Regions from separate parts of the Brenneria sp. L3-3C-1 genome, predicted to be linked through region 2. Evidence: riboswitches for the same ligand, from Rfam matches in the RefSeq annotation. Region 2 holds a riboswitch; each other region holds the start of a gene.
What was found. A riboswitch is a leader RNA that binds a small molecule or an ion and turns the genes downstream of it on or off. The one in region 2 is predicted to bind thiamine pyrophosphate.

Region 1 (10,348 bases), on a different contig from region 2:
AATAGCCAGCGATGGCCGGGGAAACGGCGGCGATAAAGAGCTCGGGCGAGGAAGATCGCCGGCAAGGTAGACAGCAGGGCGGACAAAAACGCCTGCCAAAACGTAAAATGGATGACATGCCACAGGTAGCTGTCATGCCATAAGGCTTGCCACTGGTTCTCCGGCGCCTGTAGCCACAGCGCGCCGAAAGCCAGCGCGGCCACCGAAATTAACAGCGCGGTGGCCAGCAATCCCGGCCACAGACTTCCGGCAGTCAGCGGCTGACTGCGCGTTGCCATGCCTGGATCCAGTTATTCCGCTGTTCTGCAACCTGTTGCGCGCTGTATTGCAATGCTTTCTCCGGTACGGCAAGGGCGGCGAAGCCCGCCGGCAGATCGGTCTTGATCACCGGATACATCCAGTTGGTGGTGGGGATTGCCTGCTGGAACGTCGGGGTCAGGATAAACTGCATAAAACGTTTTGCCAGTTCTGGGTTTTTGCTGGCGGCAAGTTGCCCGGCGACCTCAACTTGCAGGTAATGCCCTTCGCTGAAGTTTGCGGCGGCGTAGTGGTCGTTTTTCTCTTCAATGAGGTGATAGGCCGGCGAGGTGGTGTAGCTCAGCACCAAATCGGCCTCGCCTTTCAGGAACAAACCATAGGCTTCACTCCAGCCTTTCGTGACGGTAACGGTTTTTTTCGCCAGTTTCTGCCACGCCTGGGGCGCCTGCTCGCCGTACACTTGCTGCATCCACAGCAGCAGACCCAGGCCCGGGGTACTGGTGCGCGGATCCTGATAGATCACTTTCCACGGCTCAGTGCTGTCGATCAGTTCGTGCAGGCTTTTGGGGGGATTCTTCAGCTTTTCCCGGTTGTAAACAAATGCGAAATAGCCGTAGTCATAGGGAACAAACGTCGTATTGCTCCAGCCGCCGGGGACATTTACCGCCGCGGTGGTGTCGATATGATGTTGGGTAAATAGCCCGGTCTGTTCCGCCGCCTGCAACAGGTTATTATCCAGCCCCAGAATGATATCCGCTTTGCTGTTTTTCCCTTCCATACGCAGGCGGTTCAGCAATGACGCGCCATCTTCCAGCGCCACAAAGTTCAGTTCGCATTCACACTCTTTCTCAAAAGCGGTTTTGATCACCGGGCCGGGTCCCCATTCAGAGGCGAAAGAGTCGTAGGTATAGATCGTAAGTGCCGGTTTGGCGAACGCCGGTATTGACACCAATAGCAGGCAAGGCAGGATTTTTTTCAGCATGGCGGCTGAATGTTTTAATAATGACGTATTTAACACTTTGCACTCCTGAGGATCATGGGGTGGCAAAGGACTTTGAGTCAGCGGAGAACACTCTCAAATCCCTTCGCCGGTATTAGCCGGATCAGGTTCGACGGGTGTTTTCTCAGCGAAAAAACGCGTCAAACGTTTTCCGCACCCCGTTGAGAACGGCCTATTGTAGAGCGTTCCGGCGGGTAGCGAAAGGTTCTCAGTTTTCCGGCGGCGCGAACCAGGCGGATTTGAAGTCAAACCAGCCGAGAGTGTTCATGCGGACACCTCGCATACTGCGTTGTCCCTGAAGTTGCAGCCAATGATGCAGCAGTGGGTGCATCTGACCGCTGCTGACCAGTTTTTCGCACCACTCCGCCATTGGCAGCGCTTTGCTGCGCCACAGGCTAGCATCATAATGCAGATCTTCGCTCAGGCAGTGTTGCAGCAGCGGCAGTTCGTACAGCATGGCGAACAGCGAAAACTCCAACGGCAAGTAGCAGTTGGCGCTACTGAGCCAGATATCGCTCTCGGCGTCGCCCTGATACCAAGACTCGTAGCTGACGGTTTGAACATGCAGTTTCACGCCATGCTCCGCCAGCAGTCTGGACATGATGTCACTCAATATCTGGTATTCGGGGTGCTCCTGATAAAACGTCAGCGTGATTTGCCTAAGTCCCGGGGGCATCGGCAACGGCTCGCCCTGCTGATGGTGATGCCAGCGCGGCAGCAGGCTGTAGGCGGGTGACCAGTCTCGCTGATGAGGGGTACCGGCACGGCTGAGCAAGGCGATAGGATTGAGGATTTGCCAGAGCCAGCGGCGAATTTCCGGTTTAGCGGCGAGCGGAGAACGCTGATCAAACAGCAGAAAATAGCAGCCTTCTTCCATTCGGCTTTCCTGCTTGTCATAGGCGGAGTCATCCGACTGGAGCTGTACCGAGACCGGCACCTCATCTGAGGCATCGGGGAGTACCCAGATATTGACTTCATCAATCAGCGCCCGGTAACCGAAATAGTCGTCAAAGGCGCTTATCTTCAGTTGACTGTTGTTATTGTACACCACCGCGTATGGGCCGGTGCCGATGGGGCGTCTGGCAAAATCGGGGAGGGTTTGCCATTCCTGCGGCAGGATCATGGCCGGCACGCTGCCAAGCAGCCACGGTAGCCAATAATCGGCGCTGCTCAGTTGCACATCAATCACAAAAGGCATTGGCGAGGTGACTTTTTCGATATGGGCAAACAATGGCATGGTGGTCAGCCGGGTAAGCGAACTGATGACATCGTCCATCGTCAGTTCCCGCCCGTGGTGAAAACGAATGGAAGGGCGTAAATAGAATCGCCAGCGCAGCGGTTCCAGCCTTTGCCAGTGATGCGCCAAATCGGGTTTTAGTTCCCCATTTTCCTCATTTATATTAGTCAGTCCGCTGAAAATTTGCCGGGCAATGTGCATTTCCGAGCGCCGGAGGGCTGAACCCGGCAACAGATTACGCAGCGGACGATAATAAAGAATACGCAGAATATGTTTCCCTTGCCGGAAACTGCGGCCCAGATGCGCCAGCAGCATTTGGCGCACGGTTTCTTTATCACCCACCAGTTGTACCAGTTGATCGATGCGATCCTGCTCCAGCAAGTCTTCAGCCCGCTGCTGTTGCAGCGCCAGCCCGGTGTAGATAAAGGTGAGCAGCGATCGTTTTCCGCGCCCCGCTTCCGCCTGCCAGATAAGCCAGCCCTGCTGCTGCATGGCGCCCAGCAGTGAGCGGATATGGCGACGTGAGCAACTTAATACGCCCGCCAGTTCTTGTAGCGTCGTTTCTGTTGTCTGTCCCTGAAAGCGTTGCCATAGGCGGATGAACTGCTGTTGCAGACGATTGGAAGACATAAAAGAGGAACTCCACACGCTAAAGTCATCAATTTATCTTTCCCTATATTACGTCGATACTTTCCCATAATGAAAGCGTGGAGGTGACTTATGACAATCTCAACATTGTATCGGTTTTATCAGGTCTATCTCTCGACGTGTCAGGCGAAATGGCTGCGTTGGATGTCTGCTCAGCAGCGGATAGCGTTATTGCAACAGGCGACCCAGTGGCAAATAGCGGAAATGTCTGAAGAGGAATACCGTCACTGGATATAGCGGCACGGCACGGACAACTGAAAAATTCTGAGTAATGGTGCATTTCACCAGCCAGCGAAACTTTCCGCTGGCTTTTTTTATGCTTATTCAATAAAACTCCGTCAGCGGCAATACGCGTCCAATTCGCTGCTGTCGTTAAGCAACCGCTACAGTTGCTTAACTTGTCTTGATGCGGGGTATTACGCAACGGTAGCGCCAAACCAACGAAGTTATGGCGGAATCGACAGCAATCCCGCCGCCCTACTTGATAACGTCTTCCCCACGCGCATAGGCTGCGGCTCGGGTGAGCTGATCGTCGGTTGGACGTACGCCGGTGTATAATACAAACTGTTCCAGCGCCTGTAGCACGATCACTTCCGCACCGGTAATCACCTGCTTGCCTTTTTGCCGTCCGTAACGGATCAAAGGGGTTTCCGCTGGCAAAGCCACCACGTCGAACACGATTTTCGCAGCATCAATGATGGCGGGTTCAAACGCCAACTGTTCGGATTCAGCGCCCCCTGCCATACCGATAGGCGTCACGTTTATTATCATCTCCGCGGGTAAATCACCCACCTCGGGTTGCCATGTATAACCATACTGTGACGCCAGCGCTTTGCCTGAAGCCTCGTTACGGGCAATGAGATATCCATTTTTGAATCCCGCATCGTGCAGCGCCGCGGTGACCGCCTTTGCCATGCCGCCGCTGCCGCGTAGAGCAAAGGTTGTCGCTGGCGACACCTGGTATTGATCCAATAGTTTTGCGATGGCGATATAGTCGGTGTTGTAGGCTCGAAGGAAACCGTCGTCATTGACGATGGTGTTTACCGATTCAATAACTGCGGCGGAGGTATCCAACTGGTCTAAAAAAGGGATACAAATCTCTTTGAACGGCATGGAAACGGCGCAACCGCGGATCCCTAATGCTCGCACGCCGCCTACCGCCGCCTGTATATCCTTGGTGGTAAAGGCCTTGTAGATAAAATTCAGGCCCAGTTCTTGATACAGGTAGTTATGGAAACGGGTACCGAAATTGCCGGGACGTCCCGACAATGACATGCACAGTTGAGTATCTTTGTTAATTTCATGACCCATGAGGATTATCCTTAGTACATTTACAGGAATCTACGTCTTTCAGCCTACGCCCAATAGCAGCGGATTCAGATGGCCGGTGCCTGATTAAGCACAAAATCTTCCGCGGCCTTTGACCACAGGCCGTTATTTTCACGCAGCAACCTTTGCAACTTGCGGGTAAATTCCGTTTCCTGTGGTTCCTGCGTTAACGTACCCAGGCTAAGCAACGGAAGCGATTTCCCGGTATAGACCATCTTTTTTCCGCCAATGATTTGTGGAAGGTTCAGTGTGGTTTCTGCCGCAGCATTCAGACCAAGTATATGAGAAACAACTTTGCTGACATCGATCTTTTTGTCCTCAATCAGTCGCACCGCGGTACGCATATCTTCGGTATTGCCGCCGGATGTGCCGACATAATGGGTAAAGGCGTAGTGCATATCGTAAAAGTTAATGGGCGCGCTGAATGATTTGTCCTGCGGCCCGGCGAAGAAATTCATACAGCCGTCCGGCGCCAGCAGTGAGGAGGCGAGGGTGACCAATTCTTCAGACGGCACGAAGACGAAGATATCGTCATAGCCTGCGCCCTCGGTCAAGCCAAGCAGATAACTGCGCTGGTCCGTTAAGGTTTTCACGTTAATGTAGTTCACCTGTGTATCATTATCGGCGGGATACAGATGTTCGGCATAACGGATTTTTTCTTCATGACGATCGGTTACCACCAGACGCCGTGGCTGGATCGGGCCGTGCAGCGCATAGTCGATCGCCAGCAGTCCCATTGGCCCTGTGCCCCCCAGAATCAGCAGATTTCCTCCCGGTTTTTTCCAGAATGCCCGGTGCGACACCGACCACACGAATACCGTGCTTACCCAGCTCTTTAGCCCAGGATCGGGTAAAGCTGTACATGGCGGCTTTAGTTGCTGCGTAGCAACTCTGGCCTTCGGATCCTTCCAGTCCGCTTTCCGACGAGATATTGACGATGACGCCGCGGCTCTGTTTCACCATGATTCTCGCCACCGCTTGCGACATCAGATACACGCCTTTCTGGTTGACGTTGACCATCTTCTCGAAGGCGTCGTCATTGAGTTCATAATGGCCGTCTTCCTGCGCGGGATCGACCAGCAGTCGTGGTAGATTTATACCGGTATTATTCACTAGCGCATCAATACGTCCATGGGTTTCCAGCGTATGATTGACCATAGCGGCGACGCTATAACGATCGGTAATATCGGTTTTGATAAACTGCAATTTCGAGTGGTGCGGTAATTCTCCTTCAACGGCATTGATGTCAGCCAATTGCACCTGTGCGCCATTTGCCAGCAATTCTTCCACAATCGCTTTGCCGATACCGGATGCGCCCCCGGTAACGACGATCACTTTATTTTTGATATTTAACCAGTCCTGCATATTTTTCTCCTCATTGTTGGTTGGCTGTTTTTGGGCAAGGGGAGGCCGTAAATGGTGGATAACCATTTTTTTAAACGTATTTTCCTGTTATTAGGCTATGGGGTCATCGCCAGCAATTTTTCCGCAGTATCCTTGGTCGTCACCAGACAATTAATATAGCCGCCGTTAATGGCGCCGATAATACCGGACAGCTTCTCATAAGAATGTGCTACGCCAATGGCATAATTGGCGCGTTTAATTTTATCCAGCGTAATATTAATGGTTTTTTCGGAAAAATACGTTTCTACGCTGTTTCCGGTCGCGTCATAAAAGCGGGAGCAAATATCCCCTGCGACCAGTGCGGTATTAAAGTGTTCAATGACATCGTTACCATAAAAGGCTCGCCAGACAGAGTGTCCGCTAATGTTGGGTGAGCCGATGCCAAAAACGGCAATGTCCAACTTGTTCCAATATTCTGAAATAGAAAGGTAATGCTGTGATTCCATAATCCCGTCGCGAATCATTTTTTGTTCAAGGATGGCTGGGAAATCAATAAGTTTTGATTCCGCGTGCATCTTGCTTGCCGCGGTGTAAACGATGGTATTGACGTGGTAACGGCTTTCCAGTTTGCCGGAAGGGCCACCGACCATCGGCACGCAGGTGACGTTTTTTTTGCCGCAGCCTTCGGCCATTTGTTCTACGACGGCCGATAACGCACTGCCCCAGGAGAAACCAATCACATCGCGGTCTTCAATAATGCTATTGAGGAAGTTGGCGCATAGCGAACCCATGCTGTCGAGTTGCTCCTGCATCGGCGACTCGGCATTGAGTGGGGAGATGATGGCTTCTTTTAGCTCGAAACGTTTTTTTAACTGCTGTTCCAATAGCAAGGTTTCATTGAACTGGTAATTAATGGCAATGGTTACGATGCCCTGCTGGCGGATTTTTTTCAGCATCCGACTAATGGTAGTGCGATAAATACCGAGTGATTTAGCGATCTGTGATTGTGTCAGATCTTGCTCATAATACATCTGGGCAACTTTGATAAGTAAACGCAGTTCATCGTTATTAGTCATTTATTACCCCAGTGTTCCTGCACAAATGTGCAAATGAGATTAATCTAGTCCTGGCCTGATATAATCATTTTCATGTACCCTTGTCAAAATGCGGCCCGGTAATAATCGTGCGTTTATTGGTGTTAATCATCGTTTAGTTGCGTTTTTTAAGCATAAAATAATGCACAGTTGTGCATTAAAGGCTATATCCTTGATAGAACTTACTTTTGTTATATCCGATTTATTTTGCACGAGTGAGCGGAAATCAGCAGCATGTCACAGTTTTATATTTGTACATAAATAGAAGGATTGCACATTTGTGCAAAAAAGAATAAATGGTGTAGGGAGTAGATGAAGCCGAATTTGATAACGACTTGGTGATACCTGTATCACTCCAAACTTAAACGCCAGGAATAATGCCAATTAAAAAACCCAACGTTTTTGTAAAAAAACGCTGGGTTTTGGTGATGTTGTATCACACCGATAGCGCACTTAACGTGTTATCGGCATATAACCGGGCGATTAACGCAGAAACGAGGGTTGATTCTTTTCGTAATCGGCAATGGATGCTTCGTGCTGCAACGTCAGACCGATGCTGTCCAGCCCGTTGATCATGCAGTGACGGCGGAAGCTGTCGATTTCAAACGGATAGCTGATATCGCCTGCCAGCACGGTCTGGTTTCCCAGATCGACCGTGAAAGTGATGCCTTCCTGACTGTCGACCAGCTTAAACAACGTATCAATATCCGTTTCGCTGAGCGTAACGGGCAGCAATTGGTTGTTGAACGAGTTACCGTAAAAAATATCGGCAAAGCTCGGTGCAATCACCACTTTGAAACCGTAATCGGTCAGCGCCCACGGCGCATGTTCGCGTGAAGAACCACAGCCGAAGTTTTCCCGTGCCAGCAGGATGCTGGCGCCCTTATAGCGAGGCTTATTCAGCACAAAATCAGGGTTGGGCTGCTGACCGGACTCGTCCAGAAAACGCCAGTCGTTGAACAGGTGCTGACCGAAACCGGTACGCGTCACCTTTTGCAGAAACTGCTTGGGAATAATCGCGTCGGTATCAACGTTAGCGGCATCCAGAGGAACCACTAGACCGGTATGTTGGATAAATTTAGTCATGTCGGTTTCTCTCTTAATTCAACTCGCGAATATCGGCAAAACGGCCGGTGACGGCGGCGGCGGCGGCCATTGCCGGACTGACCAGATGCGTGCGCCCGGCACGGCCCTGACGGCCTTCAAAATTACGGTTGCTGGTGGACGCGCAGCGTTCGCCGGGATTCAGACGGTCGTTGTTCATCGCCAGGCACATGGAACAGCCGGGTAAGCGCCATTCAAAGCCGGCTTCGATAAATACCTTATCCAGCCCTTCCAGCTCGGCCATGGTTTTGACCGGACCGGAACCTGGCACCACGATGGCCTGTACGCCGCTGGCGACCTTGCGTCCTTTGGCAACCTCGGCCGCCGCCCGCAAATCTTCAATCCGCGAGTTGGTGCAGGAACCGATGAACACTTTATCGATCGCCACGTCGGTCAGTTTGATGCCGGGTTGCAAATCCATATACGCCAGCGCCTTGGCGGCCGAAGCGCGTTCGACCGGATCGCTGAAGGATTCCGGTGACGGAATAACTTGATTAACGGCAATCACCTGACCGGGATTGGTGCCCCAGGTTACCTGCGGCGCAATATCGGCGGCGTCCAGCGTGACGACGCTATCGAAGCGGGCATCGTCGTCGGACTTCAGCGTGCTCCAGTAAGCGACGCCGGCGTCCCAGTCGGCGCCTTTCGGAGCGAACTGGCGGCCTTTTAGGTAACTGAATGTGGTTTCATCCGGCGCGACCAGTCCGGCTTTGGCGCCCATTTCAATCGCCATGTTGCACAGCGTCATGCGGCCTTCCATACTTAAGGCCCGAATGGCTTTGCCACAGAATTCAACCACGTGTCCGGTGCCGCCCGCGCTGCCGGTTTTACCGATAATCGCCAGCACGATATCTTTGGCGGTAATGCCCGGCGCGGCGTCGCCGGTCACTTCGATCTTCATGGTTTTGGCGCGGCCCTGTTTCAGGGTTTGCGTCGCCAGAACATGTTCGACTTCCGATGTGCCGATACCAAAAGCCAGCGAGCCGAACGCGCCGTGCGTCGCGGTGTGGGAATCGCCGCAGACGATGGTCATGCCCGGCAGCGTCATGCCCTGTTCGGGGCCGATAACATGGACGATGCCCTGAAACGGGTGGTTCAGGTCATACAGCTGTACGCCGAATTCAGCACAGTTCTTGATCAGCTCCTGCATCTGAATACGCGCCATGTCGCCACAGGCATTAATATCTTTGGTCTGAGTGGAAACGTTGTGATCCATGGTGGCGAACGTTTTACCCGGCTGACGAACCTGACGTCCTTTCGCCCGCAGGCCGTCAAAAGCCTGAGGAGAGGTCACTTCATGCACCAGGTGGCGATCGATGTACAGCAGAGGCGTTTCATTCGGCGCTTCATAAACGACGTGCGCATCGAACAATTTTTGATATAACGTCTTACTCATGGTTATGCCCCTTGCGCTACAAACCGGGCAATAATATCGCCCATCTCATCCGTACCGACGGCGCTGCCTTCACTGGCCAGATCCGAGGTGCGATAGCCTTCGGCCAATGCGGTGTTCACCGCTTTTTCAATGGCGTCCGCCGCGTCATCGGCGCCCAAACTGTAACGTAACAGCAGCGCCAGCGATAAGATCTGGGCAATCGGGTTGGCGATGTTTTTGCCGGCGATATCCGGTGCGGAACCGCCTGCCGGTTCATACAGGCCAAACCCCTGTTCGTTCAGGCTGGCGGACGGCAGCATCCCCATCGAGCCGGTGATCATGGCGCATTCGTCGGACAGAATGTCGCCGAACAGGTTGGAGCACAGCATGACATCAAACTGGGAGGGATCTTTAATCAACTGCATGGTGGCGTTGTCGATGTACAGGTGAGACAGCTTCACGTCCGGGTATGCTTGGGCGACTTCACTGACGATTTCACGCCACAGGATGGAGCTTTGCAGAACGTTGGCCTTATCAATAGAGGTGACGACGCCGCGACGTTTGCGCGCTGATTCAAACGCGATATGCGCAATGCGTTCAATCTCAAAACGGTGATAAACCTCGGTATCGAATGCACGTTCATATTGACCGCTGCCTTCACGGCCTTTCGGCTGACCGAAATAGATACCGCCGGTCAGCTCACGAACGCACAGAATATCGAAGCCTTTGGCGGCGATATCGCTGCGCAGCGGGCAGAATGCTTCCAGACCCTGATACAGACGCGCCGGACGCAGGTTGCTGAACAGGCGGAAATGTTTACGCAGCGGCAGTAAGGCGCCGCGTTCCGGTTGTTCGTCCGGGGGCAGGTTTACCCATTTCGGACCACCCACGGAGCCGAACAGGATCGCGTCAGCCTGCTCGCATCCGGCAACGGTTGCCGGCGGCAGCGGCGTACCCTG
Region 2 (10,348 bases):
GGCGGCGGGCATCGGCAATATCGGCGGTCCAGTCCAGTCCCAGCGCGTCGCAACCGGTTTCCGCCATCGCTTCCAGCCACTGTCCGCCGCCTTTGGTGAACAGCGTGACGGGAACCCGGCGGCCTTCGTTCTCACGCTGTAAACCGTCGACGATTTTATGCAGGTAATGCAGGGAGAATTCGCGATAATCCCGGCCGCTCAGCACACCGCCCCAGGTATCAAACACCATGACCGCCTGAGCGCCAGCGCGGATCTGCGCGTTCAGATAAAGGATAACGCTGTCGGCCAGCTTATCCAGCAGTAAATGCAGTGTTTTCGGCTCTGCGAACATCATCTTTTTAATGAGGGTGAACGCTTTGCTGCTGCCGCCTTCCACCATATAGGTCGCCAGCGTCCACGGGCTGCCCGAAAAGCCAATCAGCGGCACAGCGCCGGCAAGGCTTTTGCGGATGGTGCGTACGGCATTCATGACGTAAGCCAGTTCTTGTTCCGGATCGGGAACCGCCAACTTCACGACATCGGCGTGGCTGGTGATGGGAAACTGGAAACGCGGGCCTTCGCCGGCTTCAAAATAGAGCCCCAGCCCCATCGCATCGGGAATGGTCAGGATGTCTGAAAACAGGATCGCCGCATCAAGATCGTAGCGCCGTAAAGGTTGCAGCGTGACTTCGCAGGCCAGTTCCGCGTTTTTACACAGCGCCATGAAATCGCCGGCCTGTGCGCGGGTCGCCTTGTATTCCGGCAGGTAGCGCCCCGCCTGACGCATCATCCATACGGGCGTCACATCAACAGGCTGACGTAGCAAAGCACGCAAATAGCGATCGTTTTTCAGATCGGTCATGTCATTTTCCTTTCAGCATTAGGATGCTTATCATTATCGCAGTGGATGGTAACATGTTCATCGCCGCTCTCATCATAAGCACGGCACAACGCCACCGTATCCTCGATCAAACGGCGAGCGACCGTCCCCGGCGGCGGTAACAACGGCAACCGGTCGTAGCGAAACCAGGCGGCGTCCCGCAACTCTTTCGGATCGTGTTGAATATCGCCCCTGGCGTAATCCGCCATAAAGGCCATCATCAACGAGTGCGGGAAAGGCCAGGGTTGGGAACTGATGTAACGCAGGTTCTTGATCTGAATACGGCTTTCTTCCATCACTTCACGGGATACCGTCTGTTCCAGCGTTTCGCCCACTTCAACAAACCCGGCCAGTACCGTATACATATTTCCACGGTGGCGGTTGTGCTGCGCCAGCAGAATTTCATTACCCCGCCGGATCGCCACGATAATACAGGGGGCGATCTGCGGATAATAACGCTCCTTGCAATGACGGCACAGGCAGGCCAGCTCAGTTTTACTCCGCACCATTTCATGACCGCAATAGCCACAATATCGGTGAGCACGGTAAAACTCCGCCAGTTGTACGCCCCGTCCCGCCATTTGAAACAGCCCGACTTCGTGATCGATAAGCTGACGGACGGACGCCATTCCGGCTTCCCGATTCTGGCAGACTAACCACACGGGCTGCCCCAGCCACTCGCCGATTTGCTGTGCGGCCTGCCCCTGCAATAACCAATTTGCCGCCGTTCCCTGCGGCAACTCTCCCTCAGGGAGCCATATTTGATTTGCGTGACTGATAACCCACCATCCGGTTTCGTCACCTTTTAGCGTTTGTTCCATATCTTTCTATTGCCCCACTGTCACTTCACTGGCATTTTACCATTCTGGGTGATGAGATAACTTTCATAAATTCCGGTTATTTTTTACCATTCACGGAGCTAACAATGCTAAATCAGTTACAAAGCCTGACTGAACTCGTCGGTGGCAATAATGCGTTAATCGACCAATGGCTACAAGCGCGTAAGCAACTGCTGATTGCTTACTACCGGCTGGTTGGCATCAAGCCCAATAAAGAAACACACTCTCTGCTGGATGAAGACGCGTTGGATGACTTTTGCCAAAAGCTGGTCGATTACCTGTCGATCGGCCATTTCCACGTCTATGAACGGATGCTGCGCGAAGCGGGAGAGCTCAGCGAACAGAAGCAGGCATTTTTCAGCCAGTGCGAGCAGGCCTTAACCCACAATACCCAGCGGATTATGGCATCGTACGACAGCCATCTGGCGGCCGCCATCGATCATGATAACTGCATTGAATTCCAGCAGGCGTTGTCCAGCGTTGGGGAAACCCTGGCTGAACGCTTCTCGCTGGAAGACAAGGTGATTCGGCTGATTTTTGATCATTAATCTGTTTTTTATTCTCAGTAAAGTCATCGTTTTAATGTTCGGGTGGCGGCTTACTTTCACAGATAGGCGTTCCTGACTTTGACATACTCGCATTGTCGTCATACAGTGTCATCGTTGTAATCAGCCCATTAATTCTAGGGCTATCTTGTCGGAGTGCCTAGCGCGTTGCCATTTTCCAGGTTTTAACCGGAAATGGCGATGCGCAGGCTGAGACCGTTAATTCGGGATCCGCGGAACCTGATCGGGTTAATACCTGCGAAGGGAACAAGAGTAATGTGCCTGATGAAACCTGGACATCGTCTATGCGTTAACTTTCATGGCATCAATTTTGTTATTACTCCCTCCGAACTCCAGACAAGCAATTTTCCCTTTACGCATCACAGGAACTTGCTATGTCTACAGAACCATTATCTCCTATTGCCCCTAAAACCGGCCGTCGTGAACTGCGTGCCGCCGCGCAGCAATTTATTGATAATTTACAAGGAATGGCCTTCCCTAACTCCCGACGCATTTATCTCGAAGGACCACGTGAGGATATCCGTGTTCCCATGCGTGAAATTCAGCTCAGCCCGACCTTAATCGGCGGCGGCAAGGACACCCCCCAATATGAACCCAACGAACCCATTCCGGTTTATGATACGGCGGGGCCTTACGGCGATCCGGCGTCGCAACCCGATGTCCGAGTCGGCCTGGCGAAGTTAAGGGCAGGTTGGATTGCCGAACGGAACGATACAGAAGCGCTGCCCGGCGTCAGTTCCGACTTCACGCAACAACGTCTGGCCGATGCCGGCCTCGACCACCTCCGATTCGAGCATTTGCCTCGTCCCCTGCGCGCCAAGGCCGGAAAACGCGTGACCCAGTTGCATTACGCCCGTCAGGGTATCGTTACGCCGGAAATGGAATTTATCGCCATCCGCGAGAATATGGGGCGCGAACGCATCCGTGGCGAAGTGTTGCGTCAACAACACCCGGGGCAAAGCTTTGGCGCTAACCTGCCGCAAAACATTACCCCGGAGTTTGTACGCCAGGAAGTGGCGGCCGGGCGCGCCATTATTCCGTCCAACATTAACCACCCTGAATCCGAACCGATGATTATCGGCCGTAATTTTCTGGTGAAGGTTAACGCCAATATCGGCAACTCCGCCGTCACCTCCTCCATCGAAGAAGAAGTGGAAAAACTGGTGTGGTCCACCCGTTGGGGCGCCGACACCGTGATGGACCTGTCCACCGGGCGTTATATTCACGAAACCCGCGAGTGGATCCTGCGCAACAGCCCGGTGCCGATTGGTACGGTTCCCATCTATCAGGCGCTGGAAAAAGTCAACGGCGTGGCGGAAAACCTGAACTGGGAAATGTTCCGCGATACCCTGCTGGAGCAGGCCGAACAAGGCGTGGATTACTTCACCATCCATGCCGGCGTGCTGCTGCGCTATGTGCCCATGACCGCCAAACGGCTGACCGGTATTGTGTCGCGCGGCGGTTCGATCATGGCGAAGTGGTGCCTGTCGCATCATAAAGAAAGCTTCCTGTATGAACACTTTCGCGAAATCTGTGAAATCTGCGCCGCCTATGACGTGGCGTTATCGCTAGGCGACGGCCTGCGTCCCGGCTCCATTCAGGACGCCAACGATGAAGCGCAGTTCGCCGAACTGCATACGCTGGGCGAACTGACCAAAATTGCCTGGGAATACGATGTTCAGGTGATGATCGAAGGCCCCGGCCACGTGCCGATGCAGATGATCCGCCGCAATATGACCGAAGAGCTGGAACACTGCCATGAAGCGCCGTTCTATACGCTTGGCCCGCTGACCACCGATATCGCGCCCGGTTACGATCACTTCACCTCCGGGATCGGCGCGGCGATGATCGGCTGGTTTGGCTGCGCCATGCTGTGTTACGTCACGCCGAAAGAGCACCTCGGGCTGCCTAACAAAGAAGACGTCAAGCAGGGGTTGATTACCTACAAAATCGCCGCCCACGCGGCCGATCTGGCTAAAGGCCATCCGGGGGCGCAGATCCGCGATAACGCCATGTCAAAAGCGCGTTTTGAGTTCCGCTGGGAAGATCAGTTCAATCTGGCGCTCGATCCCGCAACGGCGCGCGCCTATCACGATGAAACGCTGCCGCAGGAGTCCGGCAAAGTGGCGCATTTCTGCTCCATGTGCGGACCGAAGTTCTGCTCAATGAAGATCTCGCAGGAAGTACGTGATTACGCGGCAAAACAGGAGGCCGAAGCGCAGCCGATTGAAATCGGCATGGCGCAGATGTCGGAAGCATTCCGTTCACTCGGCGGCGAGTTGTACCACAGCGCCGCCAGCCTGCAAACGGAGGACAACAAATGACCGAGCCTCAGACCGCTACGCCTTTTGCCCCTACCGCGCATCGGCTTGGTCTCTATCCGGTGGTGGACAGCGTGGCGTGGATTGAACGTCTGCTAAGCGTGGGGGTAAAAACTATCCAGCTACGCATTAAAGACCTGCCCGATGAGCAGGTTGAAAATGATGTCATTCAGGCCATCGCGTTAGGTCGCGACTATCAGGCGCGGCTGTTTATCAATGACTACTGGCGCCTGGCGGTGAAACATCAGGCCTATGGCGTTCATCTGGGACAGGAAGATCTGGACACGGCCGACCTCGCGGCCATCAAACGGGCCGGTCTGCGTCTCGGCGTCTCCACTCACGATGACCATGAACTGGCGCGCGCGGTAGCGGTTAACCCCTCCTATATCGCCTTAGGACACATTTTCCCCACGCAAACCAAAGCGATGCCGTCCGCCCCGCAGGGACTGGCCGAACTGACAAGGCATATTTCCGCCCTTCAGGATCGTTTCCCCACGGTCGCCATCGGCGGGATCGGCATTGATAACGTGCCTGCGGTGTTGACGACAGGCGTGGGCGGCATTGCCGTGGTCAGCGCGATAACCCAAGCGCCGGACTGGCGCCAGGCGACGGCGACGCTGCTCACGATGATCGAAGGACAGGAGGAATGAGATGCCCGACAATCATAAAGCGAAAAACGGCGGCCTGAGCGACCGGGAATTTCTGCGCTACAGCCGCCAGTTACTGCTGGAGGATATTGGCCCGCAAGGCCAGGAAAAACTTAAATCCGCCAGCGTGTTGCTGGTGGGTTTAGGCGGCCTGGGCTCCCCCGCGTCAATGTATCTGGCCGCGGCGGGCGTGGGAACGCTGTTGCTGGCAGACGATGACACGCTGCATATCAGCAACCTGCAAAGACAGATCCTCTATCGCACCAGCGATACCAGCAAGCCTAAAGCCGTGCTGGCGCAGCAACAGTTACAGGCGCTAAATCCTCAGACGGAGTATATCGCTCTGACGGAAAGGCTGACGGGCGCGGCGCTGCGCCATGCCGTCAGCCAGGCCGATGTGGTGCTGGATTGCAGCGACAATATGGAAACGCGCCATGCGGTTAACGCCGCCTGTATCAACGCGGGCAAACCGTTAATCAGCGGCAGCGCCGTGGGTTTCAGCGGGCAGTTGCTGGTGCTGACGCCGCCCTATCGCCACGGCTGTTACGCCTGTCTGTATCCCGAGGCCACGGAGCCGCAACGCAATTGCCGTACCGCCGGCGTACTCGGCCCGGTCGTCGGGGTCATTGGCACTTTACAGGCGCTGGAAACGCTCAAACTGCTGGCGGGGTTGCCTTCGGCGTTAAGCGGCAAACTGCGGCTGTTTGACGGGAAACAACAGAGCTGGGCCACCCTTCAGCTTACGCGCGCCGCCCATTGTCCGGTCTGTGGAGCAGTCGCATGAAGATTACGCTGAACGACCAGACCGTCGAGCTTGCTGATGCAGTGACGGTAGAAACGCTGCTGACGCAGTTAAATCGGCTACAACCCGGCACTGCTCTGGCCATCAATCAAACCATTATCCCGCGCGATACCTGGATTCATCATCAGGTTCAGGACGGTGATGATATTTTGCTTTTTCAGGCAATCGCGGGAGGATGACATGCTACACATTGCCGATACCACGTTTACATCCCGGCTGCTCACCGGCACCGGAAAATTCGCCACCCCTGACCTTATGCTCCAGGCCATTCGGGCATCCGGTTCCCGACTGGTCACCCTGGCGATGAAACGGGTGGATTTGAAAGGAGGCAACGACGCGCTCCTGTCGCCCTTACGTCAGCTCGGCATCAAACTGTTGCCGAATACCTCGGGGGCAAAAACGGCGGATGAAGCCATCTTCGCCGCCCGGCTGGCGCGTGAGGCGTTAGACACCCATTGGGTGAAGCTGGAAATTCATCCGGATATGAAATACCTGCTGCCCGATCCGATTGAAACGCTGAAAGCCGCCGAACGACTGGTCAAAGACGGATTCGTCGTCCTGCCTTATTGCGGCGCGGATCCGGTGCTTTGTAAGCGACTAGAGGAAGCGGGATGCGCCGCCGTGATGCCGCTGGGCGCGCCGATAGGTTCTAACCAGGGGCTGCAAACCCGGGATTTCTTACGCATTATTATCGAACAATCGCATGTTCCGGTGGTGATCGATGCAGGCATCGGCGCCCCCAGCCACGCGACAGAAGCGCTGGAAATGGGCGCGGATGCCGTGCTGGTCAACACCGCTATCGCGGTTGCCCGCGATCCGATAAAAATGGCGCAGGCTTTCAAAGAGGCAGTCGAGGCGGGCGTGCTGGCTAATCAAGCCGGGCTGGGCAGCAAGCAGTACATCGCCAGCGCCACCAGCCCGCTGACCGGCTTCCTGCGCCCGCAAACGGAAGGAGCACGCGGATGACAACCGACTTTCAAACCGTCTGGGAGCGGCTCGACTGGGACGACCTCACTCTGCGGATCAACAGCAAAACCGCTCGGGATGTTGAGCAAGCACTCTCCGCGGCGCGGCCCGATCGGGAAGATTTTATGGCGCTAATCTCCCCCGCCGCCGCCCCTTATCTGGAACCGCTCGCGCAGCGGGCGCAACAGCTTACCCGTCAGCGCTTCGGCAACACGGTGAGCTTTTATGTGCCGCTGTACCTTTCCAACCTGTGTTCAAACGACTGTACCTACTGCGGTTTCTCAATGAGTAACCACATCAAGCGCAAAACGCTGGATGACAATGAGATCCTGCGCGAATGCGCGGCGATCAAGGCGCTGGGCTTCGATCATTTGTTGCTGGTGACCGGCGAGCATCAGCGCAAAGTGGGCATGGACTATTTTCGCCGCGTTTTTCCGCTGATCCGCCCACACTTCAGTTCGCTGATGATGGAAGTCCAGCCGCTGGCGCAGGAAGAGTATGCCGAACTGAAAACGCTGGGCCTGGATGGCGTAATGGTCTATCAGGAGACCTATCATCCGGCGACCTATCAACACCATCATTTACGCGGACAAAAGCAGGATTTTCACTGGCGGCTGACCACGCCGGATCGTCTTGGCCGCGCCGGGATCGACAAGATCGGGCTAGGCGCGTTAATCGGCCTGTCAGACAGTTGGCGCACAGACTGTTATATGGTGGCGGAACATTTGCTGCACCTGCAACAAACCTACTGGCAAAGCCGCTATTCCGTTTCATTCCCGCGTCTGCGCCCCTGCGCCGGCGGCATAGAACCCGCGTCCATCATGGATGAAACGCAACTGATGCAGGTGATTTGCGCTTTCAGACTGCTATCGCCGGACATTGAGCTATCGCTGTCCACCCGCGAATCGCCTTTCTTTCGCGACCACGCCATCCCAATCGCAATTAACAATGTCAGCGCCTTCTCCAAAACCCAGCCGGGCGGTTATGCGGATAACCATCCTGAGTTGGAACAGTTCATCCCTCATGACGCACGTCGGCCGGAAGAGGTGGCGCAGGCGATTGTTCAGGCCGGGTTACAGCCGGTATGGAAAGACTGGGATGACTATCTGGGAAGACGATCGCAATAAGCAATGACGGTTACACATTAGGGAAACCTCTCTCGACGAGGCTTCGCAAAACGCAAACTGCCCTGTCGCCGCGATGAATACCAATGGGTAAAGTAGCGGCGTCGGCATGTCGCTGACCAGAGCGTTTGCCGCTCTGCTTACCAACCGGCCGATACGGGTTTTATCCTTAACCGTATCGGCCCCTCCTCGACCAAAAGGGTATTAAGACTCGCGCATCATTTGGCTAACCGTTTCCCCCAGGATACGCAGTCCTCTGCCCATTTCATCAGTGAACGGCAGGGCATAGTTAAGCCTTAGACAGTTGCGGTATTTCCCCGAGGCCGAAAATAACGATCCGGCGGCAATCTGCATACCTGACTTACGCACCTCGCGGTTGAGCCGCAACGAGTCAAAAGACTCCGGCAGCTCAATCCACACCAGAAATCCCCCCTGCGGACGACTGACGCAAATACCGCAGGGGAAATAGTGGCGCAGCCAGCAGGTAAATACGTCAAGATTACACTTATACTGCATACGCATACGTCGTAGATGGGGCTGATAGTGGCCCTGGCGGATAAACTCGGCGACCGCCAACTGCGTATGTGAAACCGTATAGCCAGTACCGGTATATTTAGTATGAACAACGCGCTCAAGGTAACGGCCCGGCGCTATCCAACCCACACGCAGGCCCGGCGCCAGACTTTTGGAAAAAGAGCTGCACAGTAATACCCGGCCATCTTCATCAAAAGATTTAATGGTTCTCGGACGAGGATATTCATAGGTCAGCTCGCCATAGGCATCGTCTTCGATAATGGCGAGATCGAAACGCTGGGCCAGTATAACCAACGCTTTCTTATACTCATCGGGCATCGTGAAGCCCAACGGATTATTGCAGGTCGGCACCAGCAATACCGCTTTGACCGGCCACTGCTCCAACGCCAGCTCCAGCGCATCAAGACTAATACCGGTGACGGCGCAGGTCGGGATCTCAATCGCTTTAATCCCTAATCCACGCAGGATCTGCATGGTGCCGGGAAACGTCGGCGACTCCACCGCCACGATATCGCCGGGCTGGCATACCGCACGCACCGCCGTGAATAACGCCTCCTGACAGCCGGTGGTGATCACAATATCGTCCATCGTCAGTTGGCAACCGCTGTCCAGCGCCAGACGAGCGACCTGCTCGCGCAGTTCAGGCATGCCATACATATTGTCATAAGCCAATACCCGTTCGTCCTGATGCTGACACAAACGGCCCAGCGCTTTCCACAGCGGTTTCACCGTTGGCTGCCCTACATCCGGCGTCCCACTGCCAAAGTTGAACGCATTGTTCTCAGGGCCATTGTTAAACAGCTCCCGCACGGATTCCCACTGGGTGATCTCAACCGGGCGCTGGGCCGGACGCGTCAACCCGGGAACCGGCGGCGTAGCCTTGCGGGATGCCACAAAATACCCCGAGCGTGGTCGCGGCGAAATAAGCTGGCGGGCTTCAAGCAAATGGTAAGCCTGTTGTACGGTACTGATACTTACGCCGTGTTCCAGGCTCAATGCTCTGACCGACGGCAAGCGTTCGCCGCTTTGATACAAGCCCTGTTCGATGCGCTGCGCCAGCAGAGAGGCAAGGTGTTGGTAACGCGTCATATGTATCATTCCTTATACATAACTAAAGGCATAACCAGTACAGATTGAGGTAAAAAATACCATTCAGATGCAATATCCCATAATCTGTATGTAAAAAAAAGTCATTTTCTGAGTCTGTATTGAATCAACTTTCCCTCGCATCATAGTGCAAGGCAATCAGCAAGGGGGAAAGTATGGAACATCAGGAAAAGCACTCTCCACCGGCACCCGGTCGATCCGCGCGGTGGTCAATACTGATACGACTCTATCAAAAATGGCGAGCGTGGCGGCTCAAAGTGGAAACCCGTAGGGCATTGCTCCGCATGAATGATGAGAGGCTGAAGGATATCGGGCTGACACGAGACGATATAGACCGTTTTTAGTACCGGGGGGCCGAGGTGGCGTTCGATTTATGAAGCCGATACAGAAAGTCTCATGATCTGTATCGGCTTGGTTTTATCAGTCTAACTTTTGCGGTTTCATCCGCATCCCGACAATAGCCGACAGCAAGCAACCTACCGTAAGATAGGTAGCCACACCGTGCCAGGAACCGCCTAAGAACTCCACCAGCAAGACGGCGATAAAAGGCGTAAACCCACCGCCGACGACGCTGGCCACCTGA
Region 3 (10,348 bases), on a different contig from region 2:
GCCCAGCTCCTTGCCGGCTTTGGGCGAAATCATCATGCCGGCGCGATCCGATAGCTGGGCCAGCAGGCTGGCGTCCGGGTTGGTGAGGGTGAATGTGATCTGGTATTCGCCGGTCGCCTCAACCTTGGAGACGGATGCCAGTTCGCTCTTGCGGCGTGATTCCGGCATCGTCTGGTAACGTTCGATATTATAGACGGCCGCCTCGGCGTTGAAAGGCGTGCCGTCGTGGAACACCACCCCTTCGCGCAGATCCATGACCAGCGTGCCGCCGTCCGCGCCCCATTCCCATTTGGTCGCCAACTGAGGCACGATCGACAAGGTGTTGTCGACATCAACCAGCTTGTCGCACAGGCTGGTATAAACGATACGCCCGACGAAAGTGCGGGACTGGGCGGGGTCGAGTACGTCGGCGTCGTCCTGCAAGCCAATTCGCAATTCCGCTGAAAACGCCGTGGATGCCATCAAAGTACCGGCCAGCAAGAGCCCGGTTTGTCGCGTTAATCGGTTCATGTTGTCATTCCTCTGGTCGGTTGCTGCTGGCCGAGTTTCCGGCGTTGTTGTCATCATGGCAGGCAGGGCCTGCTGAATTTCTCAGCTTGCTGCGTCTCCCTGAGTCGCCGGAACGAAATAGCCTATCGACGTCTGGCGTATTAATCGTTCCTCAAGGATCAGCAGATGCTGGCGCATCGCTTCGCCGGCCCGTTGCGGGTCGCGTGCGGCGATAGCTTCAATGATCTCGGTATGGTGGCTGTGCGAGTCCATGGGAGACGTGCTCTGTTTGCGCGCCCGCTCGCGTATCGCCTGCCAGGCCGGATCTTGTCGAACACTGTTGACGACGTCGAACAGTGACAGAAAAAGCTGGTTGCCGGCGCTTTGCGCAATCAGGCGATGGAGTGAACCATCCCACAGTTCGCGCCAGTCGGCGTCGGTACGCTGGTAAATCTTGTCCCGGAGTGCGCGCATGCGTTCAATGTCGCTCGGTTTGGCGCGCAGCGCCGCCAGTTGCGCCAGTTGCGGTTCGATACGCAGCCTTACCTCCATGATTTCCATGAAATTGGTTCCTTCGACCAGGTTTGCCGCATGCGCCCCCCAACTGTCCGGCCGCTGGCCGAGAAACGTGCCGGCCCCCTGCTTGCGCCAGATCAGTCCTTCCGCTTCGACAACCTCCAGCGCTCGCCGCACTTCTCGACGGCCAACGCCCCAGCGTTCCGAAAGCGCCCGCTCCGTCGGCAGTTTCCCATCGGGTTCAATGGCGCTCTCGCTCAGCAGTTCGCGCAGTCGCTCCAGCGCGTAATTTGAATTCTCTGTCGCTTTTTTTTCTAACGTTTTATTCATTGGTTCGTTCCAATCTGAAATTGGTTCAAAGAAATCATGTTGTGACAATCAAGTCAAGACGTTTTGATAACGGCGGGACGAGTGGGTGGGGAGACACGGAGAACGCGCGGTTAAGGATTGAAAGCAAAGATCGCGGAAACCCAGCGGTAGTCGGGGCGGCGGTTGCATTCCGGGATTAGGGAGCGAGTGGCGTGGTTTGTATCCGCCGAGGTTGCCCTGGCGGATATCGGACGAACAAAACGGTTATGTGGCGGAGCGATCTTTTTTGGCCGGCATCATTCTTAGCAACGTATTGTCACGTAAGAAATAATGGTGGAACAACGCTGCCGCCGCATGTAATCCGATCAGCCAATATCCCAGCGGGGCCAGCGTTTCGTGAAGATCGATCAAGCTTCGCGCCAGTTCGATATTGGCGGGCGACGCGACCGGCATACCAATGCCAAAAATAGCCCAGTCGTTGCCGCGCAGATAGCGTGATAATAACCCCAGCACCGGCAAGACCAGAAAAAGCGCATAGATTAGAAAATGTGACAGGTTGGCAAGGTAACGCTGCCAGAGGGCCGGCGGCGGCACAATGGCTGGCGCCGGATGGGTAAATTTATAAATCAGCCTGGCGACCATCAACAACAAAATGGCAAAGCCGCAACTGAAATGCGCGCCTATAACAATCTGACGGGCCAGCGATCCCCTCGGGGCCAGACCACGCAACTCTATCGTGGCATAGGTGACGATAACCAGGAGAAATACTCCCCAGTGCAGTGCTATTTGAACATTCGAAAAACGATCCGATTTTTTCATGCTTCCAAATATCTCTAAAAGTCTGTGAACGCTATCACAATACCCTGTTGTTTCTGGGGGAAACCAAAACATTTACATTAATTTAATGATTAAGAAACTTATTGGGGGGTTGCCCGCTGGTGAGTACACCTGTTTTTTACCGGTATTTACCCGGTTATTTGTTAGTTTCTGGCGGGAAGCGGTGGATAGGTAGCTGCCTGTCTGGGCGGCTAAAACAGCCTGATGGCGAAAAAAGCCTCCGGGGATGGATTGTTGTTTCCCGCTTTGTTGGACATACTGTGTCTGACAGATGGCCGTGCCGTCTGTGCGCGTTAATATTTTGATATCAATGACTCGGGGTGCCCGTTGGGGCTGAGAAATTACCCGTATTACCTGAACTGGATAATGCCAGCGGAGGGAAGTCACGGTACGCCGACCGGTTGCCGTCTTCTTCGCCGGTTGGGGGGATCATGAACGTTCAACCTGTCGCTTTACCCGCTGCTCATGCGGCGGCGTCGCTGACGCAATTTTATGTGTCGTCTCCTTTAGTACACTGCCTGACCAACGATGTCGTACAGTCATTTACGGCGAATGTCTTACTGGCGTTAGGCGCCTCTCCGGCAATGGTCGTGGATCCCGCGGAAGCCGCACAGTTCAGCGCGTTGGCCGATGCGCTGCTGATTAACGTCGGCACGCTGGAGCGCGATCGCGCAAAGGCCATGTTGGCGGCCGTGAATAGCGCCAATCAGGCGGGGACGCCGTGGGTGCTCGATCCGGTTGCGGTTGGCGGACTGACGTTTCGTACTGAATTTGCCCGTGAACTGCTGCGGCTTAAACCGGCGGCCATCCGCGGTAATGCGTCAGAAATTATGGCGTTGTCCGGGCTGAATACGCAGGGGCGAGGCGTGGACAGCACCAATGATTCGTTTACGGCGCTGTCGGCGGCGCGTGAGCTGGCGCGCCGTATCGCTACGGTGGTTGCGGTCACCGGCGAGGTGGACTACGTCACGGATGGTGAGCGTGACTGGGCGATTAGCGGCGGGGATAGCATCATGACCCGCGTGGTGGGAACCGGCTGTGCCTTATCCGCCGTGGTTGCCGCTTTCTGCGCGCTGAACGGCGACCGGCTACAGCATGTGGCGACGGCCTGCCGTGTGATGTCGCGAGCGGGCGAACAGGCATCAAGACAGTCTCAGGGGCCGGGTAGTTTTATCCCCGCGTTTCTTGACCAACTCTATCATCTGCGCGCGGAGGATCTGGCATGAAGCGAATCAATGCGTTAACGATTGCCGGCACCGATCCCAGCGGCGGGGCGGGAATTCAGGCCGACCTGAAAACGTTCTCGGCGCTGGAAGCCTACGGCACTACGGTGATTACCGCGCTGGTGGCGCAAAATACGCGGGGCGTTCAGTCGGTCTACCGGATTGAACCGGCGTTTGTGACGGCTCAACTGGATTCGGTATTGAGCGATGTGCGTATCGACAGCGCCAAGATTGGGATGTTGGCGCAGGCTGATATTGTCGAGGCGGTGGCCGAGCGTTTAGGTCATTACGCAGTGCCTTATGTGGTGCTGGATACGGTAATGCTGGCGAAAAGCGGCGATCCGCTGTTGTCGCCTGATGCGGTGGCGTCGATCCGCCGTTTACTGTTGCCGCGGGTCTCCATCATTACCCCCAATCTACCGGAAGCGGCGGCCCTGCTTGACTGCGCGCCGGCAGATAACGAACGGGAAATGCGCCAGCAGGGTGAGGCGCTGTTGGCGATGGGGTGTCAGGCGGTGTTGATGAAAGGCGGGCACTTGAGCGAGGAGGAAAGCCCGGACTGGCTGTTCAGCCAAAACGCCGCGCCGCGCCGTTTTACTTCTCCTCGCGTCAAAACCCGGCATACGCACGGCACCGGGTGCACGTTATCCGCCGCGCTGGCCGCTTTGCGGCCGCGACATGATTCGTGGGAGAGCACGGTGAAAGCAGCGAAAGATTATCTGCAACAGGCATTACAGCAGGCTGATTCGCTGGAAGTGGGGCAGGGTATCGGGCCGGTACATCATTTCCATCGCTGGTGGTGAGTCATGTTGTCGGCGTCTAAAGCCAGGGAGGAAAAGGACGCCGATATGCTGGCGTCGGCCCGGTAAATTTGCTTACTAATAAGCAGGTTGTCTCCCTCATCAGGGATAAGGGTGATAACCTGTCGGCAGCAAAACATGGCAACGGGCCTTAGGGTCGCCTATCGGGCGTAAGGGAGTGAGTATGGCGGGTTCAACACGTAGCATTAAGGTTTCAAACGGACTCCAGACGATACTCAATATTGGATTGCTGATATTGGCCACCATTCTGGTGATCTTTCTGGGGAAGGAAACCTATCATCTGGCGAAATTGCTGTTGATTACCAGCGAGAAAGAGTCGTCTTATCAGATGATTGAAAGTATCGTTATTTACTTTCTGTATTTTGAGTTTATTGCGTTGATCGTGAAGTATTTTCAGTCGGGTTATCATTTCCCGCTGCGTTATTTCGTTTATATCGGCATCACGGCGATTATCCGGCTGATTATCGTCGATCACAAAAATCCGCTGGATACGCTGATTTATGCCGCTTCGATTCTCTTGCTGGTGGTGACGTTGTATCTGGCGAACAGCAATCGTCTGAAGCGCGAATAGCTGACCCGCCAACTTTCCCCTTGCTAAAGGGGGCCGGCTGGGCCGACTCATCCCAGTAACGCGCACTGCGGCGGTAAACGGCACTGGATGGCCGCCGGGACAATTTCGATATGAAAACGTTTTGCCTTCAGCGGTTCGCCGTCCAGATTGAACGTCATATCGTCCGGGGCGGTAATTTCCAGCCAGGGCAGAGTGGCCGAAATCATATTCTGGTTTTTATTGCCGGTAAACCACGCCTGTAACATATTGGGCAACAGTTCTTGCGCCGACAACACGCTCAGTTCCAACAGGCCGTCATTTACCAAGGCCTCCGGGCAAAGCAGTTGACCGCCGCCGGCCTGGCGGCCGTTACCCACCGCGATGACCAGCGTATCGCCCGACCAGCTAAAATCCGGGCCGCGGATTTCACAGCGTTCGGCTTGCAGCATATCCATACGCAGCAGCGCGTGCAGAATATAAGATGCGCCGCCCAGCGCGGCTTTCATTTTTGCCGGGGTTTCTGTGGTAATGCGGGTAGCGAATCCGCCGGTCGCCATGTTGATGAAATAGTGTTCGTTATTGACGACGGCTAAATCAATGGCGGTCGGCCTGCCTTTGATGGCCAGCGTCAGCGCACGGTGAATTTCAACCGGAATCTGACAGCTGGTGGCGAAATCATTGGCGGTGCCCAGCGGAATAATGCCCAGACACGGGCGCATCGCCTCAGGTTGAACCGCCAACGTGCCGGCCACTTCATTGATGGTGCCGTCGCCTCCGGCGGCGATGATATTGCCGACTTTTAACCGCACCGCTTCTTCTACATAGCGCCGCGCATCACCAAACTCCCAGGTCACTCTGACATGCAGTACGTATCCGTCCTGACGTAACTGCTCGACTGCCTGACGAAGCTCCTCATTACCTGCACTTTTTCCATTCAGAATTAGCAGAGTGGCAGGGGGTTGAACCATAGTGTTCTCCATATTCGGTATTTCAGGACGGCCGGATGCGCAATGTCCTCTAATAATAGTCAGTGAATATGCCGGCGGGTATCGGAAGATTCGGTGAATATATTTGTCATTCTGCAAGTCGCCGGTGCGTTGGCTGGTCAAATTCGTTCCCGACGAATGAGTCCTTTGTTTGCCGTCGTCCTGCAACTCGCATTATTTAAAGTATATACCCGTCATACTTCAAGTTGCAGGTGCGTTGGCTTTCCTGCAACTTGAAGTATTTAGTGTATAGATAGCTAAAGAAGGGGGATTGACCAACCAGAAAAGAAAAAGCCAGCTCAAGGGAGATTGAGCTGGCCAAGGAGGTGGTTCCTAGTAGTATCACTACGCTTATTTTTCGTTCTATATTTTCTCAGCGTTGCAATAGTAACCAGAAGCCCCGTCCATTGATGTGATCTGATTCTAATATTTGTCAAAAGCCCCATCTTTTGTGGAGCATTCTGCTACTTTGCGTTTGGATTTCGTGTCGTGGTGCCCGGCAAATTGCGCAGCAGCAGCGCAAATTCCAGCGCGATCTCTTCCGGAACCGGCAAGTAGACGATGTGTCCGTTGCCCGGCGCGACGTCGGTAGCCTGCCCTTTGGCGTTTTGCATCGCCTCAATGGTGAACTGGATATTGCCGCCCGGCGTCATCATTTCCACGCTGTCGCCGCAGGAAAATTTGTTTTTCACCGCCACTTCCGCCAGCCCGTCGCGGCGCACGCCGGTGAATTCGCCGACGAACTGCTGCCGATCGGACACCGAATAACCATAGTCGTAATTCTGATAATCTTCATGCACATGGCGGCGCAGAAACCCTTCGGTATAGCCGCGGTGAGCCAGCCCTTCCAGCGTTTGCAGCAGAGTCGGATCAAACGGTTTTCCCGCCGCGGCGTCATCGATAGCCCGACGGTATACCTGGGCGGTACGCGCACAGTAATAGAATGACTTGGTGCGGCCTTCGATTTTCAGCGAGTGAACCTGCATCTGCGTCAGGCGTTCTACGTGCTGAATGGCGCGTAAGTCGCGTGAGTTCATGATGTAAGTCCCGTGTTCGTCTTCAAAGGCGCTCATGTATTCGCCGGGACGCTGGTTTTCTTCCAGCATGAACACTTTGTCGGTGGGCGCGCCAATGCCCAGGGTGGGTTCCACATTTTTTACCGCGATGGGCTCATGCTGGTGGACGATATTACCGACCTCATCTTCCTTGCCTTCCTGTACGTTGTACTCCCAGCGGCAGGCGTTGGTGCAGGTTCCCTGATTGGGGTCGCGCTTGTTGATATAGCCGGATAGCAGGCAGCGGCCCGAATACGCCATGCACAGCGCTCCATGCACAAAGATCTCCAGTTCCATTTCCGGCACCTGGCTGCGGATTTCGGCGATCTCCTCCAGCGACAGCTCGCGGGACAGAATAACGCGGCTCAGCCCCATCTGTTGCCAGAATTTCACCGTTGCCCAGTTCACGGCATTGGCCTGGACGGACAGATGAACCGGCATGTGCGGGAAGTTTTCTCTGACCAGCATAATCAGCCCGGGATCGGACATAATCAACGCATCCGGCCCCATTTCAATCACCGGTTGCAAGTCACGCAGGAAGGTTTTCAGCTTGGCGTTATGCGGCGCGATATTCACCACCACATAGAATTTCTTACCCAGTTCATGGGCTTCATTGATAGCCTGCGCCAGCGTCTGATGGTTGAATTCGTTATTACGCACCCGCAGGCTGTAACGAGGTTGACCGGCATAAATCGCATCCGCGCCATAGGCGAAAGCGTAACGCATATTTTTAAGCGTACCGGCCGGAGAAAGTAATTCCGGTTTAAACATGGTATCTCTCGATTCTGATCACAAGTCAGGCTGCCCCCGGCGGGAGCAGTAAAGGCGGGGATTCTAGCGCTTATGAACGGAAAAAGCAGCAGACGGCCCACAAAAAGTAGGTCTATTGCGTGCCGTTTGTGCGTGACGACGGGATGGCGGCGGCGCTCAGAAGGCGGCCACGGCCACCACCGACTGGCCCAACGCTTCGCGGTTATGCGGGCGATGTAAATCAACAACCGGCCCCACGGGAACAATACCCGTCGGGTTCAGCCATAGAATGCCGTAGTAACCGGTTTTAATGTGGTCGATATTGACGGTCTCGGGTACGCCAGGCCATTGGTAAAGCTCGCGCAGGTAGTTCGACAGATGGGGATAATCGGCGATACGGCGGAGATTGCATTTGAACGCGCCATGATAAGCGACGTCGAAGCGCACCAGAGTGACAAACAGGCGCCAGTCGGCTTCGGTCAGCGTATTGCCGGCGATATAACGATGCGTCGCCAGGTGCTTTTCCAGTTCATCCAGCGTGGAAAACAACGCCGTGACGGACTGATTGTAGCTGTCCTGCGTTTTGGCAAACCCGGTTTTATATACGCCGTTGTTCACATGGTGATAAAGGGTTTCGTTCCAGCGGTCGATCTCGCCGCGCAGCGCCGGGGGATAAAAGTCGAGGCGATTGCCGGTCAAATCATTAAAACCGTTATTCAGAATACGGATGATATCCGCCGACTCGTTATTGATGATCCGGCCTTCCAGACGATCCCATAATACCGGAACCGAGACCTTCCCGGTGTAGTGTTTATCCGTCGCGGTATACAACTGATGGAGAAAACGGATCGGGCCGACATGCTCGCCGGCGTCCTGTGGGGTGGCGAATTCCCAGCCGTTATCCGCGATGCGCGGTTCGGCAACCGCGAGCGGAATGATCGCTTCCAACCCTTTCAGTTTGCGCAGGATTAAGGTGCGCGAGGCCCAGGGGCAGAGATAAGAGACAAACAGTTGGTAACGGCCTTTTTCCGCGACGATCCCGGTCTGGCGGAATGTGGTCGCCTGACGATGGAATGCACCGTTCTTTATTTCTTCCGCCGCCACATCGCCGTTAACCCATTTTCCGTCTACTAAACCTGACATTACGCCTCTCCCGATTTTATTGCGTTTCGGTAAGCCTAGCAGCCTGGGGTAAAGAAAAAATGATAAATTTTTAACTAAGTCAGACAGATTTTTTGACCGGATACGCTTTCACCGCCAACGCTACATTAGTTTGCAGGGCGCGGCTTCCCAGCGATATCCGATGCCGTACACGGTACGGATAAACGAGGTATCCCCGTCAAACTGTTCCAGCTTGCGGCGCAGATTTTTGATATGACTGTCGATGGTGCGATCGGTTACGACCCGGTAGTCGTCATACAGTTTGTCCAGTAGCTCTTCACGGGAAAACACTTTACCCGGCTCGGTCGACAGCGTCCTGAGCAAGCGGAGTTCCGCCGGCGTCAGATCGAGGTTTTGCCCCAGATAGCTGGCCTGAAAACTGTCTTTGTCAATCAGCAGCGCGGCTTCATCCGCCGGTTTGTGCGCGTCCGTCTGCCAGCCGCAGCGGCGCAGCAAGGTTCTAACCCTCACCACCACCTCGCGCGGGCTGAAGGGTTTACAGATGTAATCGTCCGCGCCGATTTCCAGCCCCAGCAAACGATCGATTTCTTCGCTGCGGGCGGTGACCATAATGATCGGCACATTGGAAAACAGGCGAATAGCGCGGCACAGCGTCAGGCCGTCGGTGCCGGGCAGCATCAGATCCAGCAGGATCAGCGCCGGGGCTTGTTGCTGAACCCAGGGGATCACCCTGTTTCCGTTGGTTATCCAGTGTGTCTGATAATTCGCCGCCTGTAGATAGTCAACCAGTAATTGCCCCAGCTTGGGTTCATCTTCGACGATTAAAATAGACAGAGGATTGTCGAAAGCAGCTTCAGTTGTCATTATTCCGTGTTCTATTCTGGCGCATGTAAGGGAAGCTCGACGGTAATCAGCAGACCACCCGATGGGGAATGTTCAGCATACAGTCGTCCGCCATGCGCCTCAACGATATTATTACAGATAGCCAGTCCCAAACCTGAACCGCCGCTGGCGCGATTGCGCGAGCTTTCCGCCCGGTAAAAACGTTCAAAAATCAGCGTAAGCTGCTCGTCGGTGACGCCCGGCGCGCTGTCCTGCCAGCTAATGACCAGTTGTTGGCGCTGAATTTCCGCCCGTATGTCCAGCGTTCCCTTTTCATCGGTGTAGCGCAAACTGTTTTCCAGTAGGTTTTTGAATAGCTGACTTAAACGATCGGGATCGCCGAACAGGCTGGCCTGCGGCGGGAAATCTGCCGTCAGGGTAATCTGTTTTTTCTGATAGCGTTCATGGAAAGCGGCAATGGCGATGCGCAACAGCCGTACGGCATCCACGCCTACCTTGCGATAGGTCAGCGTTCCCCGATCGGATAAAGACAACTGGTGAAGGTCGTCCACCAACTGGGTCATGATGGCTACTTCCGCTTGTAACGACTGCAACGAGCCGGCATCGGGCTGACGTACGCCGTCCTGTAGAGCTTCCAGTTCGCCGCGCAATATCGCCAGCGGCGTGCGTAATTCATGCGAGACATCAGCCATAAAGGCACGACGTGATTGATCGTTTTTTTCCAATGCGCAGGCCAACTGGTTAAAATCCTGTGCCAATCGGCCCAGTTCATCGTGTGTCGTCGCGGTGACGCGGGCGCTGAAATCGCCCGCCGCCAGACGATGTATGCCATTGACCAGCCGTTTAA

Region 1: another riboswitch for thiamine pyrophosphate. It lies ahead of thiB (thiamine ABC transporter substrate binding subunit); the one in region 2 lies ahead of thiC (phosphomethylpyrimidine synthase ThiC).
Region 3: another riboswitch for thiamine pyrophosphate. It lies ahead of thiM (hydroxyethylthiazole kinase); the one in region 2 lies ahead of thiC (phosphomethylpyrimidine synthase ThiC).

Annotation. Positions count from the first base shown of each region.
Region 1 is NZ_JAEMHF010000006.1:131,215-141,562, forward strand. Features, by position in the region: gene thiP (thiamine/thiamine pyrophosphate ABC transporter permease ThiP) at 1-278, opposite strand, end outside; gene thiB (thiamine ABC transporter substrate binding subunit) at 254-1,240, opposite strand; TPP riboswitch at 1,321-1,429, opposite strand; gene sgrR (HTH-type transcriptional regulator SgrR) at 1,467-3,125, opposite strand; gene sgrT (glucose uptake inhibitor SgrT) at 3,216-3,380, shown strand; gene JG725_RS13370 (shikimate 5-dehydrogenase) at 3,621-4,454, opposite strand; partial or broken gene JG725_RS13375 (zinc-binding dehydrogenase) at 4,520-5,251, opposite strand; partial or broken gene JG725_RS13380 (sorbitol-6-phosphate dehydrogenase subunit) at 5,229-5,837, opposite strand; gene JG725_RS13385 (sugar-binding transcriptional regulator) at 5,933-6,892, opposite strand; gene leuD (3-isopropylmalate dehydratase small subunit) at 7,394-7,996, opposite strand; gene leuC (3-isopropylmalate dehydratase large subunit) at 8,010-9,410, opposite strand; gene leuB (3-isopropylmalate dehydrogenase) at 9,413-10,348, opposite strand, start outside.
Region 2 is NZ_JAEMHF010000018.1:6,216-16,563, forward strand. Features, by position in the region: gene hemE (uroporphyrinogen decarboxylase) at 1-841, opposite strand, end outside; partial or broken gene nudC (NAD(+) diphosphatase) at 907-1,680, opposite strand; gene rsd (sigma D regulator) at 1,785-2,246, shown strand; TPP riboswitch at 2,386-2,527, shown strand; gene thiC (phosphomethylpyrimidine synthase ThiC) at 2,639-4,588, shown strand; gene thiE (thiamine phosphate synthase) at 4,585-5,235, shown strand; gene JG725_RS19890 (HesA/MoeB/ThiF family protein) at 5,237-6,016, shown strand; gene thiS (sulfur carrier protein ThiS) at 6,013-6,213, shown strand; gene JG725_RS19900 (thiazole synthase) at 6,215-7,000, shown strand; gene thiH (2-iminoacetate synthase ThiH) at 6,997-8,127, shown strand; gene JG725_RS19910 (PLP-dependent aminotransferase family protein) at 8,329-9,747, opposite strand; gene JG725_RS19915 (DUF1127 domain-containing protein) at 9,921-10,109, shown strand; gene shiA (shikimate transporter) at 10,186-10,348, opposite strand, start outside.
Region 3 is NZ_JAEMHF010000015.1:16,001-26,348, forward strand. Features, by position in the region: gene JG725_RS19295 (ABC transporter substrate-binding protein) at 1-510, opposite strand, end outside; gene JG725_RS19300 (FadR/GntR family transcriptional regulator) at 592-1,335, opposite strand; gene cybB (cytochrome b561) at 1,579-2,133, opposite strand; TPP riboswitch at 2,458-2,549, shown strand; gene thiM (hydroxyethylthiazole kinase) at 2,583-3,377, shown strand; gene thiD (bifunctional hydroxymethylpyrimidine kinase/phosphomethylpyrimidine kinase) at 3,374-4,177, shown strand; gene psiE (phosphate-starvation-inducible protein PsiE) at 4,359-4,766, shown strand; gene yegS (lipid kinase YegS) at 4,814-5,713, opposite strand; gene yegQ (tRNA 5-hydroxyuridine modification protein YegQ) at 6,196-7,557, opposite strand; gene JG725_RS19335 (glutathione S-transferase family protein) at 7,714-8,679, opposite strand; gene baeR (two-component system response regulator BaeR) at 8,800-9,522, opposite strand; gene baeS (two-component system sensor histidine kinase BaeS) at 9,534-10,348, opposite strand, start outside.